DNA from 4 places in the Lysinibacillus sp. OL1 genome. Region 1 is predicted to be linked to each of the others. Evidence: riboswitches for the same ligand, from Rfam matches in the RefSeq annotation. Region 1 holds a riboswitch; each other region holds the start of a gene.
The links. A riboswitch is a leader RNA that binds a small molecule or an ion and turns the genes downstream of it on or off. The one in region 1 is predicted to bind thiamine pyrophosphate.
Positions count from the first base shown of each region.

Region 2: it holds a riboswitch for thiamine pyrophosphate, as region 1 does, so the genes downstream of both, thiC (phosphomethylpyrimidine synthase ThiC) here and thiW (energy coupling factor transporter S component ThiW) in region 1, are expected to answer to the same signal.
Region 3: it holds a riboswitch for thiamine pyrophosphate, as region 1 does, so the genes downstream of both, EW028_RS05220 (ABC transporter substrate-binding protein) here and thiW (energy coupling factor transporter S component ThiW) in region 1, are expected to answer to the same signal.
Region 4: it holds a riboswitch for thiamine pyrophosphate, as region 1 does, so the genes downstream of both, thiT (energy-coupled thiamine transporter ThiT) here and thiW (energy coupling factor transporter S component ThiW) in region 1, are expected to answer to the same signal.

Region 1 is NZ_SJDS01000009.1:168,046-171,250, forward strand. It holds gene EW028_RS16765 (MFS transporter) at 111-1,307, shown strand; TPP riboswitch at 1,374-1,481, shown strand; gene thiW (energy coupling factor transporter S component ThiW) at 1,576-2,076, shown strand; gene EW028_RS16775 (VWA domain-containing protein) at 2,264-3,205, opposite strand, start outside.
Region 2 is NZ_SJDS01000014.1:103,858-107,062, forward strand. It holds gene EW028_RS20730 (methyl-accepting chemotaxis protein) at 1-84, shown strand, start outside; gene EW028_RS20735 (AEC family transporter) at 195-1,124, shown strand; TPP riboswitch at 1,185-1,299, shown strand; gene thiC (phosphomethylpyrimidine synthase ThiC) at 1,439-3,205, shown strand, end outside.
Region 3 is NZ_SJDS01000002.1:169,637-172,841, forward strand. It holds gene parC (DNA topoisomerase IV subunit A) at 1-1,030, shown strand, start outside; TPP riboswitch at 1,139-1,249, shown strand; gene EW028_RS05220 (ABC transporter substrate-binding protein) at 1,402-2,397, shown strand; gene EW028_RS05225 (thiamine-binding protein) at 2,399-2,689, shown strand; gene EW028_RS05230 (ABC transporter permease) at 2,689-3,205, shown strand, end outside.
Region 4 is NZ_SJDS01000012.1:48,888-52,092, reverse strand. It holds gene EW028_RS19130 (AAA family ATPase) at 1-1,155, shown strand, start outside; gene EW028_RS25920 (hypothetical protein) at 1,196-1,318, opposite strand; gene EW028_RS19125 (magnetosome magnetite crystal formation protein family) at 1,374-1,697, opposite strand; TPP riboswitch at 1,823-1,930, shown strand; gene thiT (energy-coupled thiamine transporter ThiT) at 2,065-2,625, shown strand; gene map (type I methionyl aminopeptidase) at 2,788-3,205, shown strand, end outside.

The sequences.
Region 1 (3,205 bases):
GGAAAACCATTCTAAATATAGAACCAGTACGATAATCTTAACTATTAGCCAAGCAATAATTCTTTATGATAGACTGTACTATATTTGATTACAAAAAGGGGGTTCATTCGATGACCCAGCAGAAGTCCAATAAGGCGGCTTTGTATATTTTAATGTTTAATATGTTTATCGCAATGGGAAGTATTGGCATTATTATTCCTGTCATGCCAGAGTATTTAAAAATATTTGGTGCAGCAGGACAAGTTCTAGGTATGCTAATCGCAACGTTCGCCTTAGCTCAATTCGTATTTTCTCCTATTGCTGGGAATCTTTCAGATCAGTACGGACGAAAAAATTTAATTATTTTCGGTCTTATCGTAACAGGTCTTGCACAAATCGGATTTGGCCTTGCTACAGATGTATGGATGCTCTTTTTAGCACGATTTTTAGGTGGTCTAGGTTCCGCATTTGTTGCACCTCCTATTATGGCTTTTGTCGCTGACGTCACAACCTATGAAGAACGTGGGAAAGGTATGGGGATGTTGGGTGCCGCTATGTCTCTTGGCTTTATGATTGGACCTGGTATTGGTGGCTTTTTAGCAAAGGTAAGCTTACATTTCCCATTTTTCACAGCTGGAGCTGCAGCCATCGTAGCATCTATTTTATCTTACTTTTTATTACCTTCTACCAAACCAAACACTGCGCAACAGAAACAAAAGCAAGACAATCTGGCGAAGCAAATGGCACGTTCCATACATATGCCTTATTTTGTTATGCTCATAATTATGCTGGTGTTCTCGTTTGGAATTGCAAATTTCCAAACGACATTGTCATTATTTGTGACAGAAAAGTTTAATTACACACCTGTAGATATAGCGATTATATTAGTTGTTGGTGGTGCTTTTGGAGTAGTAGTACAAATGTTTATTATTACACCACTGTTCAATCGTTATGGTGAAATGAAAGTAGTACTAGTAAATTTATTTATTGCATCCGTTGCTATTTTCTTAATATTATTTGTTTCTGGCTTTGCCCTTATTTTAGTTGTAGCAACAATTTTCTCTACAGCAACGACATTAATTCGTCCAGCTGTTAATACACTCATCTCAAAGCTTGCAGAGAAAGAGCAGGGATTTGCTGCGGGCTTGAATAATGCCTATATGAGCCTCGGAAATATGATTGGACCCGCTTTGGCAGGTTTATTATTTGACTGGAATATGAATAGCCCATATATTTTCGGTTCTATCATATTATTAGCCTGTTTCTTCCTTGCGCTCATCTGGACAGTGAAAAAAGCACCTCATTTAATGCATCCCGATACAAAATAGTCTGAAAAATCATTGACTATTTTTAGCAGTATGGTACATTATTGTTGATTCACAAAATTGAATGATTTTAACCACTAGGGGAGTCTTTAAAAGGCTGAGACGTATATGATAATATACGGACCCTTTGAACCTGATCTAGTTCACACTAGCGGAGGGAAGTGGCGCTACTTGCTGTTGTCACTATATACACGCAAGGCCGCTTCCTATTGTTTAAAGGGGGTGGCCTTTTTATTTTTCCTCACGAACTTTACCAAAAGGAGTGAACTTTATGTCAATTCGTAAATTAACAGTCATGGCTTTATTAGTAGCCGTTGCTGTTGCAGGCTCTACTTTCGTATCCATCCCAACAGGCATCGCACGTGCTTACCCCGTTCAGCATGCGATTAATGTGATAGGAGCCATTATACTTGGGCCTGTACCAACTGTTATAGTTGCCTTTGTCACTGCCATCATTCGTATCCTTACTGGAACAGGCTCTCTACTAGCTATCCCTGGTAGTATCATCGGTGCGGTCTGTGCTGCTCTTGCCTATAAATATAGCAATAAAATGTGGTTAGCTGGTATCGGAGAGGTTATCGGAACGGGCATTCTGGCTTCACTTATTGCCGTCCCTTATGCAAAATTATTCATGGGAACATCTGTAGCAGCATTCTTCTTCCTACCAGCCTTTTTAACATCAAGTACGATCGGTGCTATTTTAGGTGTAATGGTTGCGAGTAGCTTGCGTAAAACAGAGCTCGTAAAGAGATTTAATTCTTCTCTTTATTAAGAGGTATTGGATTATGAGCATTCATTGAGCTGCGGGCAGTCCAATTTGGAGCGCCTTTCTCCTCCTTATGAGCAAAGAGTCCACTTTGTAGATCATCTTCCCCTCTCTACAAAGGGGATAACTCTCTATTTCAAGCAACATAAAAAAAGCAGTGCAAAACTATTCGAGTTTGCACTGCTTCCTCTATTTAAGATCGTTTTTTCATGCCTTTTAACAACTGTGCTACATTTGTATCTTCTGCTTGTATAGTTTTTTCCTCAACCAGCGGCTCTTTTCTCTTCACATTCGTTAGGAAATTCCAACCAAAGCGTCTTATGGTAATATCAATAAAGAAAAGAAGCATACTTGCTAAGAGTAGCCATGTGGCAATATTTTGCCGATCTGCTCCTTTTGTCGTAAAGTCACGGAAAACATCTTGTGGTTCCTTTAAAACAGTGCCTCCTGTTCGTTTAGTTAACTCTTCTATCAGTTGGTTATTTACAGGGAGTAGTTCGTATTCAGCACTATAAGGAACACTTAGCCCTGCCTGATAAATGGCCTTCTTTTCATCTGCTACACGGAAGAAAATTAATCCAGGTTCAGCTTGTACTACAGCTCGAACTTGGGATGCGGAAATGGTTTCAAGTTGTGTTTCTAGCTCCTCCCCTGCCTCATTTACCGCTACAATATCTAAAAATGCAGCTTCATTTGTAGGGTCTGTAATCATAAAGGAACCATCTGCTTCCAATCTTACATCATAGGCTACATCATTGTAGCTTGGTAGCATCTGAGAAATAAGTGTTTGCCAAAATGCTCCCCAATTCTGCCATCTTGCCCAATCTCCTGTCCATTTACCCGTTGAATCAGATGTAAAGGCAAATGTTTTACCAAGACCATATTGCCACTGCGCTAACACAGGATCTTCCTTCTCGCTTTCTGCTACAACAGTAGCCCCCTGTTTTGCCGTTGTCCCAATATATGCATTCATTTGTGGGACCCCATTTGCAAACAGCGAGTTCCATCCTGCTGCATTATAAATTGCTGGATAGAATGGATTGTCCTCAATATAGGTGCGGGAAATCATAGCTGTTTCACGAGATAAAATAGACGGAATGGTTTGCTCATCTATGACATCATAGAAACGTCCACT
Region 2 (3,205 bases), on a different contig from region 1:
CAAAAAGTAGCTGAGTCTATTCAAAATATGAACGATATTTCAAACGAGCTACAAGAAGTTGTAAACCGATTTAAGCTTGCTTAAAAAGAAAGGCTGCCTTCAATATAGAGGCAGTCTTCTTTATGGTGAAAGCCAGAGAAATTGACCTAGAAGGAATTCAACACTACTATTCACACTGGAAGGGGGACATTGAAATGATGTATCTCGGAATGATTTTCTTTCAAATTGTTGTACCTATTTTAGTGTTACTTGTAATAGGCGCTATACTACAAAAGAAATTTCGCTTTAATTTAAAAGCATTGTCTCAGCTTATCACATATTGCTTTATGCCAGCAGCTGTTTTTATAAATTTATATGAAACACATGTGGAGTTATCTGTACTGGCAGAGGTCGGATTATTTATTGTACTTTTTATCGGTAGTCAAATGTTGCTCAGTCATTTTATGGCAAAAGGGTTAGGTTTACCTAGAACAGAGGCAGCTGTCTTTAAAAATAGTGTGGTGCTTATTAACTCGGGCAATTACGGTATTCCAGTGGCTCAAATGATATTTGCCACGCAACCTATTGGGGTAGCCATTCAGGTCATGCTCGTAATCTTTCAAAATATGACTACGTATACATATGGTTTATACAATTTAATTTCTTCTACAAAGTCAGGTATGACAATCATTAAGGATTTTTTTAAAATGCCTATTATTCATGCGCTGATTATAGGTGCAGCTATGAATTATTTTGATATTGGTATTCCACAGTTTATCAAAATACCAGTAGAACATGTGGCAGATGGATTTATTGCTGTGGCCTTAATTACATTAGGCGCGCAATTATCACAACTAGAGATGAAATCAATGTTTAATAAAACCGTCTTTATCAGCTGTTTTACGCGATTAATTATTGGACCTTCTGTTGCATTAGCCATTATTTATATATTGGGATTAGATGGAGTCGTCGCACAATCACTGTTTATAGCTAGTGCCTTTCCAACATCTCGTAATAGTTCTAGTCTAGCATTGGAATATGATGTAGAATCAGCAACAGCCGCGCAAGCTGTTTTATTTTCAACCATTGTAAGCTGTATAACTGTAACCATTGTGATCTATTTTGCGGAAATATTATTTACCTAGTAAGATAAAAAATAACTTCCATCTCTTAGTATTATCTGCTACACTAGCATCAAACTAAATAGTATTAACTAGGGGAGTCTGATGAGTCAGGCTGAGAGGGAAACGCTACGAAGTTTCTTGACCCTTTGGACCTGATCTGGCTCATACCAGCGTGGGAAAGTTAAGAAGCTATTGCAGAGTATGCAATCAATAGACCTTTACATTCGTGGCCGGATCCAAATAATTATTTTGGATTCGGCCTTTATTTTTTGGATTGTTGGGTGAGCTAGATTCGGTCCTTGTATCAAAATATATTTAAGGGAGAGAAGTAGCTCATGTCAGCAATAAGTGAAAAGAATATTACCATTATGTCTAGCTTTGAAGGAAGCAAAAAAGTATATGTGGAAGGATCACGCCCAGATATTCTAGTACCTATGCGAGAAATTGCATTAAGTCCGACAACAGGCAGCTTTGGAAATGAAGAAAATGCTCCTATTCGAGTATATGATACAAGTGGGCCCTATACAGATCCAGCCTACCAAGTAGATATTACGAAAGGTTTACCTGCCTTACGAAATGCATGGATTCAAGAGCGAGGGGATGTAGAAGCATATGAGGGACGCTCCATTAAACCTGAGGATAATGGCTTTCGTCATGTTGATGACCCGCGTATTCAAGAAAATGTCTTTCCTGAGTTGGCGAGAAAGCCTTTGCGTGCTAAAAAAGGTAAAAATGTGACACAGCTTCACTATGCACGAAAGGGAATTATAACCCCTGAAATGGAGTTTGTAGCGATTCGTGAAAATATGGATCCTGAATTTGTACGTTCAGAAATTGCAGCTGGGCGTGCTATAATGCCTTCTAATATTAATCACCCTGAGGCAGAGCCAATGATTATTGGGCGTAATTTTCATGTAAAGATCAATGCGAATATCGGGAATTCTGCTGTATCTTCTTCCATTGCAGAAGAAGTTGAGAAAATGACCTGGGCAACTCGATGGGGCGCAGATAATATTATGGATTTATCGACTGGTAAACATATTCATACAACGAGAGAATGGATTATTCGAAATGCTGCAGTGCCAGTGGGAACAGTGCCAATTTATCAGGCTTTAGAAAAGGTAAATGGTGTAGCAGAGGATTTAACGTGGGAGGTTTATCGTGATACTCTCATTGAACAAGCTGAGCAGGGTGTGGATTATTTCACTATTCATGCAGGTGTCCTTTTACGCTATGTACCGCTTACAGCAAATCGTGTAACAGGCATTGTATCACGAGGGGGCTCTATCATGGCTCAGTGGTGTTTATATCATCATCAAGAGAACTTCCTGTATACACACTTTGAGGAAATCTGTGAAATTATGAAAGCCTATGATGTTGCTTTTTCCTTAGGTGATGGTTTACGCCCAGGCTCAATTGCAGATGCCAATGATGAGGCACAATTTGCAGAGCTTGAAACACTAGGTGAGCTAACACAAATTGCTTGGCAGCATGATGTTCAGGTGATGGTTGAAGGACCAGGTCATGTACCAATGCATCTGATTAAAGAAAATATGGACAAGCAATTAGAGGTTTGTAAGGAAGCGCCCTTCTATACATTAGGACCACTCACAACAGATATTGCTCCAGGTTATGACCACATTACATCAGCCATTGGGGCAGCCATGATTGGCTGGTTTGGTACAGCGATGCTTTGTTATGTGACACCGAAAGAGCATCTTGGTTTACCGAATCGCGAGGACGTTCGTGTGGGCGTTATCACTTATAAAATTGCTGCACATGCTGCTGATTTAGCAAAAGGTCATCCAGGTGCACAACAACGAGACGATGCGCTGTCTAAAGCGCGCTTTGAGTTCCGTTGGCGTGATCAATTCAATCTGTCACTAGATCCCGAGCGTGCAGTGGAATATCATGATGAGACACTGCCAGCAGAGGGAGCAAAAACAGCACACTTTTGTTCTATGTGCGGGCCTAAATTCTGTAGCATGAGAATTTCACAGGATATTCGTAATTATGCGAAAGATAAGGATTTGAATACGACTGAAGCGATCCATCAAGGTATGAAAGAAAAGGCTGAGGAGTTTAAAAAAGCAGGCAGTCAA
Region 3 (3,205 bases), on a different contig from region 1:
ACTAGATATTAAGAAGCGCTTTACAGAGCCTCGTCGCTCGAAGATTGAGCAAGAAATTGAAGAAATTAAAATTACATTGGATGTCCTTGTGCCAAGTGAAGAGGTTGTCGTAACAGTAACGAAGGATGGTTATATTAAACGTACATCCACACGTTCCCATGCCGCTTCAAACGGGCAAGATTTTGCCATGAAGGATTCAGATTATTTATTGTATGAAGCAAACTTAAATACACAGCACCATCTATTGCTGTTCACAAATCGAGGCAATTATATTTATCAGCCTGTTCATGAGCTGCCTGATATACGCTGGAAGGATCTCGGCCAGCATATTTCAAGTATTGTGCCAACAGGGGAAGATGAATCCATTATTGCGGTTTATGGCTTCGAAACCTTTGACCAGCCAAATACGTATGTCTTCACAGCCACAAAAGATGGCCAAATTAAGCGCTCACCACTCGCAGACTATGCGGTAACACGTTATTCAAAGCCAATTAAAACGATGAACGTCAAGGCTGGTGATGCGATGATCTATGCATCATTTGTAACAGATGACGTGGAGCTGATGCTCACAACGGATACAGCCTATGCGATTCGTTTCCCTATGGAGGAGTTACCAGTTACAGGTGTGAAAACAGGCGGTGTGAAAGGGATCACACTAAAAGATGGAGAAGCCTTAGTTGGAGTCAATGTGTTACAGCCTGATGTTACCAACTATGTAGTGATTGTGACACAGCGTGGGGCCGTGAAGAAAATGAATGTTGCTGAAGTTGAAGTAGCAAGTCGTGCAAAACGTGGACTAAAAGTATTAACAGAGTTAAAAGCAAACCCTCACCGAATTGTGGCAGTTGTTCAAGCAACAGACGAGGAGCAGGTTGTGATTGAAACTGAAAAAGGTGTTCAAGAGATGATTGACGTACAAGCATTGTCTCGTGCGGATCGACATTCCAATGGTTCATTTAAAGTGGATATTGCAACAGATGGAGCAATTTCTCATGTTGTAACAGCCAAAAAAGAACAGAAACCAAGCTAAAAGCATGCCCAGCCTCTTAGGAGCGCTGGGCTTTAAGCTCTATTCAAAAATAGCACCTTGTCATTTAAGTGAAACTATGGGTATAATAATCATCGAAAAGTTCATAGCGAAAGAATGTAGGGGGGCTAGTAATTGCTAGCTGAGATTGTGTCCGGTAGACGCTGACCCTTTGAACCTGATTTGGCTCGTACCAGCGTAGGGAACATCTAATCAAAAAGCAAAGTTTTGAAGATTGATTGCAATACGTCTGGGAGGAATCCTAGGCGTTTTTTATGTTTTCAAGCAACAGCTTGCCAACATTGTATACGCTTTCTTCTGGTGACAACATTCATGCATGAACACTTTCATATTACAAACTGGGAGGCTTTCGCATGAAAAAATGGTTTTTTATTTTATTGGCAGCACTATTGACATTAGTAGGCTGTAGTGACAAGGATGACAAGCAGGCTGCTGACAAGCTGAAAAAGGTGTCTGTGGTACTGGATTGGACGCCGAATACAAATCATACAGGACTATATGCTGCAAAAAAACTCGGTTATTTTGAGGAACAGGGCTTAGATGTTGATATTATTATGCCTGGCGAGGCGGGCGCAGATCAGCTTGTTGCTTCTGGAAAGGCGGATTTTGGCGTGAGCTATCAGGAAGGCATAACACAGGCACGAGTACAGGGTGTGCCGCTGGTCTCCATCGCAGCAATTATACAGCATAATACATCTGGCTTTGCTTCTATTGCTTCGAAGGGCATTACATCGCCAAAGGATTTTGAAGGTAAAACCTATGGTGGTTGGGGCGCGCCATTAGAGCAAGCCGTTTTACAATCACTCATGCAAAAAGAAAAGGCAGATATTAATAAGCTAGATATCGTCAATGCAGGGGATTTAGATTTCTTCACAATGATGGAAAAAGATATAGATTTTGCTTGGATTTATTATGCATGGACTGGTATTGAGGCTGAGCTGCGTGGGGAAAAGATTAATATGCTATATCTTACAGACTATAGTGATCAATTGGATTATTATACGCCGGTTTTAGCTACAAATGAAAAAATGATACAGGACAACCCCGATGTAGTCAAAGCCTTTGTGGCAGCTGCATCGAAGGGCTATGAATACGCAATTAAAAACCCAAGTGAAGCGGCTGATATTTTAATCGAAGCGGCTCCTGATTTAGATAAAGCGTTAGTGCATAAAAGTCAGGAATGGCTGGCTGATAAATATCAGGATGATGCCAAGCAATGGGGAGAGCAAAAGCTTTCTGTGTGGGAAAATTATGCGAAATGGATGTCAAGCAATCAAGTACTAGAGGGCGAATTTGATGCGAAAAAAGCCTTTACTAATGATTTCTTACCTAAAAAGGAGGCCAAATAAGATGGCAAATTCATTAATCAGTGTACAAATCATTCCGAAGACAGAGAAATATGAAGATGTTATACCATATGTCGATGCAGCAATTGCGGTGATCGATGCTTCTGGGGTGAAATATGAGGTACATCCATTGGAAACAACGCTGGAGGGTGAGCTTTCAACATTGCTCCAAATCATTGAAAAAATGAATGAGAAAATGATTGAACTTGGTGCCATTAATGTCATTACACAAGTGAAAATTTTATATCAGCCAACAGGTATTACGATGGATACATTAACGGAGAAATATCAGTAATGAAACGTGCATTACAGAAGGGAAGGACGATAATTTTTATCGCCTTCCTCTTGTTCATATGGGAACTAATCGTGCGGTTTGCTGAAGTTCCTCATTGGTTAGTACCCACACCAAGTAGTATTTTGTCAGAAGCCATCCAGTCGTATCAAACCTTTCTACCACATGCATTCGCTACAGTACAATTAGCTCTACTAGGTTTGGCCATTGGCATCGCTTGTGGGCTAACGGTGGCAATAGTGTTGCATCGATTTACATTTATTCGAGAACTGTTTTATCCAATTCTTATTATGTCGCAGAATGTTCCTATTCTAGTCTTGGCACCGCTCCTTATTATTTGGTTTGGCTTTGGCTTATTACCGAAGCTTATCATTATCTGTCTTGTGTGCTTTTTCCCGATTGTCATTGCAGCGATGGATGGATTTAGACAAACAGCTCCAGAATTAAAGCATTATTTTGCCATGGTTGGTGCTACAAGGGCACAAACCTTTTGGAAGCTGGAATGGCCTTATGCCTATC
Region 4 (3,205 bases), on a different contig from region 1:
GCAGAGAAGATAAAAGAATGGACAAAATTACAAGCGGTTGTAGACGAACAACTTAAGCAGATGCCCCCTAATTTACCAACTTTACAGCAATTAAAGCAACAACTTAATGAAGTTAGTAAACAGAAAGAAGGGCTTCAAAAAAGTTGGCAAGTGAGTCAAGAAAATTTGCATGTAGCAAAGGAAGCAGCTAGCAATGCAACACTAACAGTAGAAATTGCCAAACAGTCCTTTGAGGAATTACAGCTTAAAATGAATGAAAAGCTTCAGCAATTTTCAGCAGATATGCAAGAAATAGGTTTCGAAAGCTATGAGGCTTATGCAACTGCTAAACGGAGTGCCATACAATTGGATGCACTTCGAAAAGCATGTAGCGACTATGCTTTACAAGTACACACGTTGCAAATTCAGATTACCGAAGGGGCTACATACCTTCAAGGAAAAGAGAAGCAAGATTTAGAGGCGATGGAAGCAAGAGTAGAACAGCATCGAGTTTCCTATGAGGAAGCATTTAAACGTTTACAACAGATCAATGGCTTTATACAAGCATGCCAAGGCTTTAGTGAAAAGGTGGAAGAAATAGCGAAAGAGCTTCATTTACTTGAACAAGAAGCAGGGCGAGTAAAGGAGCTCTATGGATTATTAAATGGACAAAACTCGAAAAAGCTATCCTTTGAGCGTTATATACAAATTAACTACTTAGATCAAATTACAGAAGCTGCCAATATACGTCTGTATCATTTATCAAACGGTCAATTTGAGCTTAGACGTTCAGATAGATTAGAAAAGCATGCGAAGCAAAGTGGCCTTGGTCTTGATGTTTATGATGCTTATACAGATCAATTACGAGATGTCAAAACTTTATCAGGTGGCGAAAAATTTAATGCTTCGTTGAGCCTTGCATTGGGGATGGCAGATGTGATTCAAAGCTACCAAGGTAATATTCATATTGAAACGATGTTTATTGATGAGGGCTTTGGCTCGCTCGATGAGGAATCACTAAATAAAGCAATCGATACATTAATTGATTTGCAGGATTCGGGTCGTATGATTGGCGTTATTTCGCATGTACCTGAATTGAAATCTGCAATGCCAGCAGTTTTACATGTAGAAAAAACATTGAATGGCCATAGTCAAACCCATTTTGAAGTGAAATAAAACGAAGGCGTATTTCCTCTAAAAGGAATACGCCTTCATTTTATTTTTTTCGAGTGGTGGTTGTAGGCGTTGTGCCCTTTTTTGCAGCCATTACTTTTTTTACGATAGGAATAACAATAGGTGCTAACTTAACGGCGGTTTTTACAACGTTTGATACTTTCATCCCAAAACAGCTCCTTTTACAATTACTACTACCTGTTTCACTTAAAAATAAAACATTAACGGATAACACGAACAGCCTGAATTATATTCCAAATCACAATACCTAGTGAGACGAGAGCATAGATGGCGAATGAAGCAAACCAAATAATCATCACCGTCTTGTTATTGGAGGTTGGATCTAAACTAAATGTAGAAAAAACAAAGACAATAAAGAATAGAATGCCAAAAACAAAAGGTATTAAATGAGAGACAAGTGCACGAATCGAATGGCTTTTTACATCACTGTCTTTTGTTACAAAATATACAATTAATGGAACGATAAAAGGGGCGAAGAAAATACTAAGATAACTAAAGGCAGCTAAAATTTTTTGATTCTCCATAGTTGTACCTCCTTTTTAAATATTTACGCATGAAAAACAGCAAAGTTTCAAAAAAATGATGTATGGAAGGTTGTAATCCTTTAATCCTTTGCGTACAATGAGAGTGTTCAAATAAATTCAGATGTAACGACCACAAGGGGAGCTGATGATGTCAGCTGAGACTGGGCACGTAATGCCTTGACTCTTCGAACCTGTAAGTTAACGCTTGCGTAGGGATGTGGATAGAAACCGACACTTGTACGATGTGAGGCTCTGTCCTGACATCGTTTTTTCGTCCTTAAAGGAAAAAAGGTGTCAGAAAGAGACATATCAGCGCTTTTCTATTCCTGCTCTTGTATCCTACATCGGAACAAAGGAGAGAATATGTATGGACAAAAAAAGACTATTAATGCTTGTGGAGATTGCGATTTTTGCAGCGATTGGTCTCGTACTGGATCAGGTTTCCTTTAAAGTATGGGCACAAGGCGGCTCAGTTAGTCTTGTTATGGTACCAATTATGTTAATAGCATTTCGCTGGGGCTTAGTAGCTGGGCTAACAACTGGATTACTCGTAGGTGTAATGCAAACCATGTTTGGTGCTACGATTGTGCACTGGCTACAAGGATTACTAGATTATGGCGTTGCTTTTACTGTTGTAGGATTAGCGGCGGTTGTACGTGGACCAGTATTAGACGCTGCTAAACATATGAACAAAACAAAAATGGCACTTTATATAATCATAGGTACCGTTTTCGCAGGCTTCTTACGATACACAGCACATACAATTGCTGGTGCTGTATTTTTTGCCGAATATGCGGGTGACCAAAATGCATGGATCTATTCCATCATCTACAATGGTACATATATGCTACCAGCAACCATTTTAACGGCTGTCGTTGGTGTTCTTTTATTCACAGCCGCTCCACAATTAATGCAAAGAAAATTTTAATGCTAGTCCCTTCACATGAGTGGAGGGACTTTTTTGTCGTGAATAACTCTTTTAGCACTTTGCAAAGTAGGAAAGCATACAATATTTAAAGCGTTTATCGTTATACGCATAAAAAGTTATGTTATATTAAAGAATAGATATTAGATGAAAGGGACGTTATACATGATTGTAAAAACGCAAGAAGAGATTGAAGCTTTTAAAAAAATAGGACGCATTTGTGCTGAAATTCGCGAAGCAATGAAAGCTGCAACAAAACCAGGTGTTACAACACTTGAGCTTGATGAAATTGCTGGTCGCATGTTTGCAGAGGCAGGCGCGATTTCAGGACCAAAGGGAGAATATGATTTTCCAGGGTATACATGTATTAGTGTCAATGAAGAAGTAGCACACGGTATTCCAGGAAAGCGTGTTATTCAAGAAGGAGATATCGTAAATATTGATGTTTCTGGCTCTTTAAATGGCTATTTTGCTGACACAGGTATTTCATTTGTTGTGGGTGATGGCTATGAGGACAAAGAAAAGCTTTGCCGTGTTGCTAAAAGTGCCTTTGATCGAGCAATGACAAAGGTAAAGGCTGGAT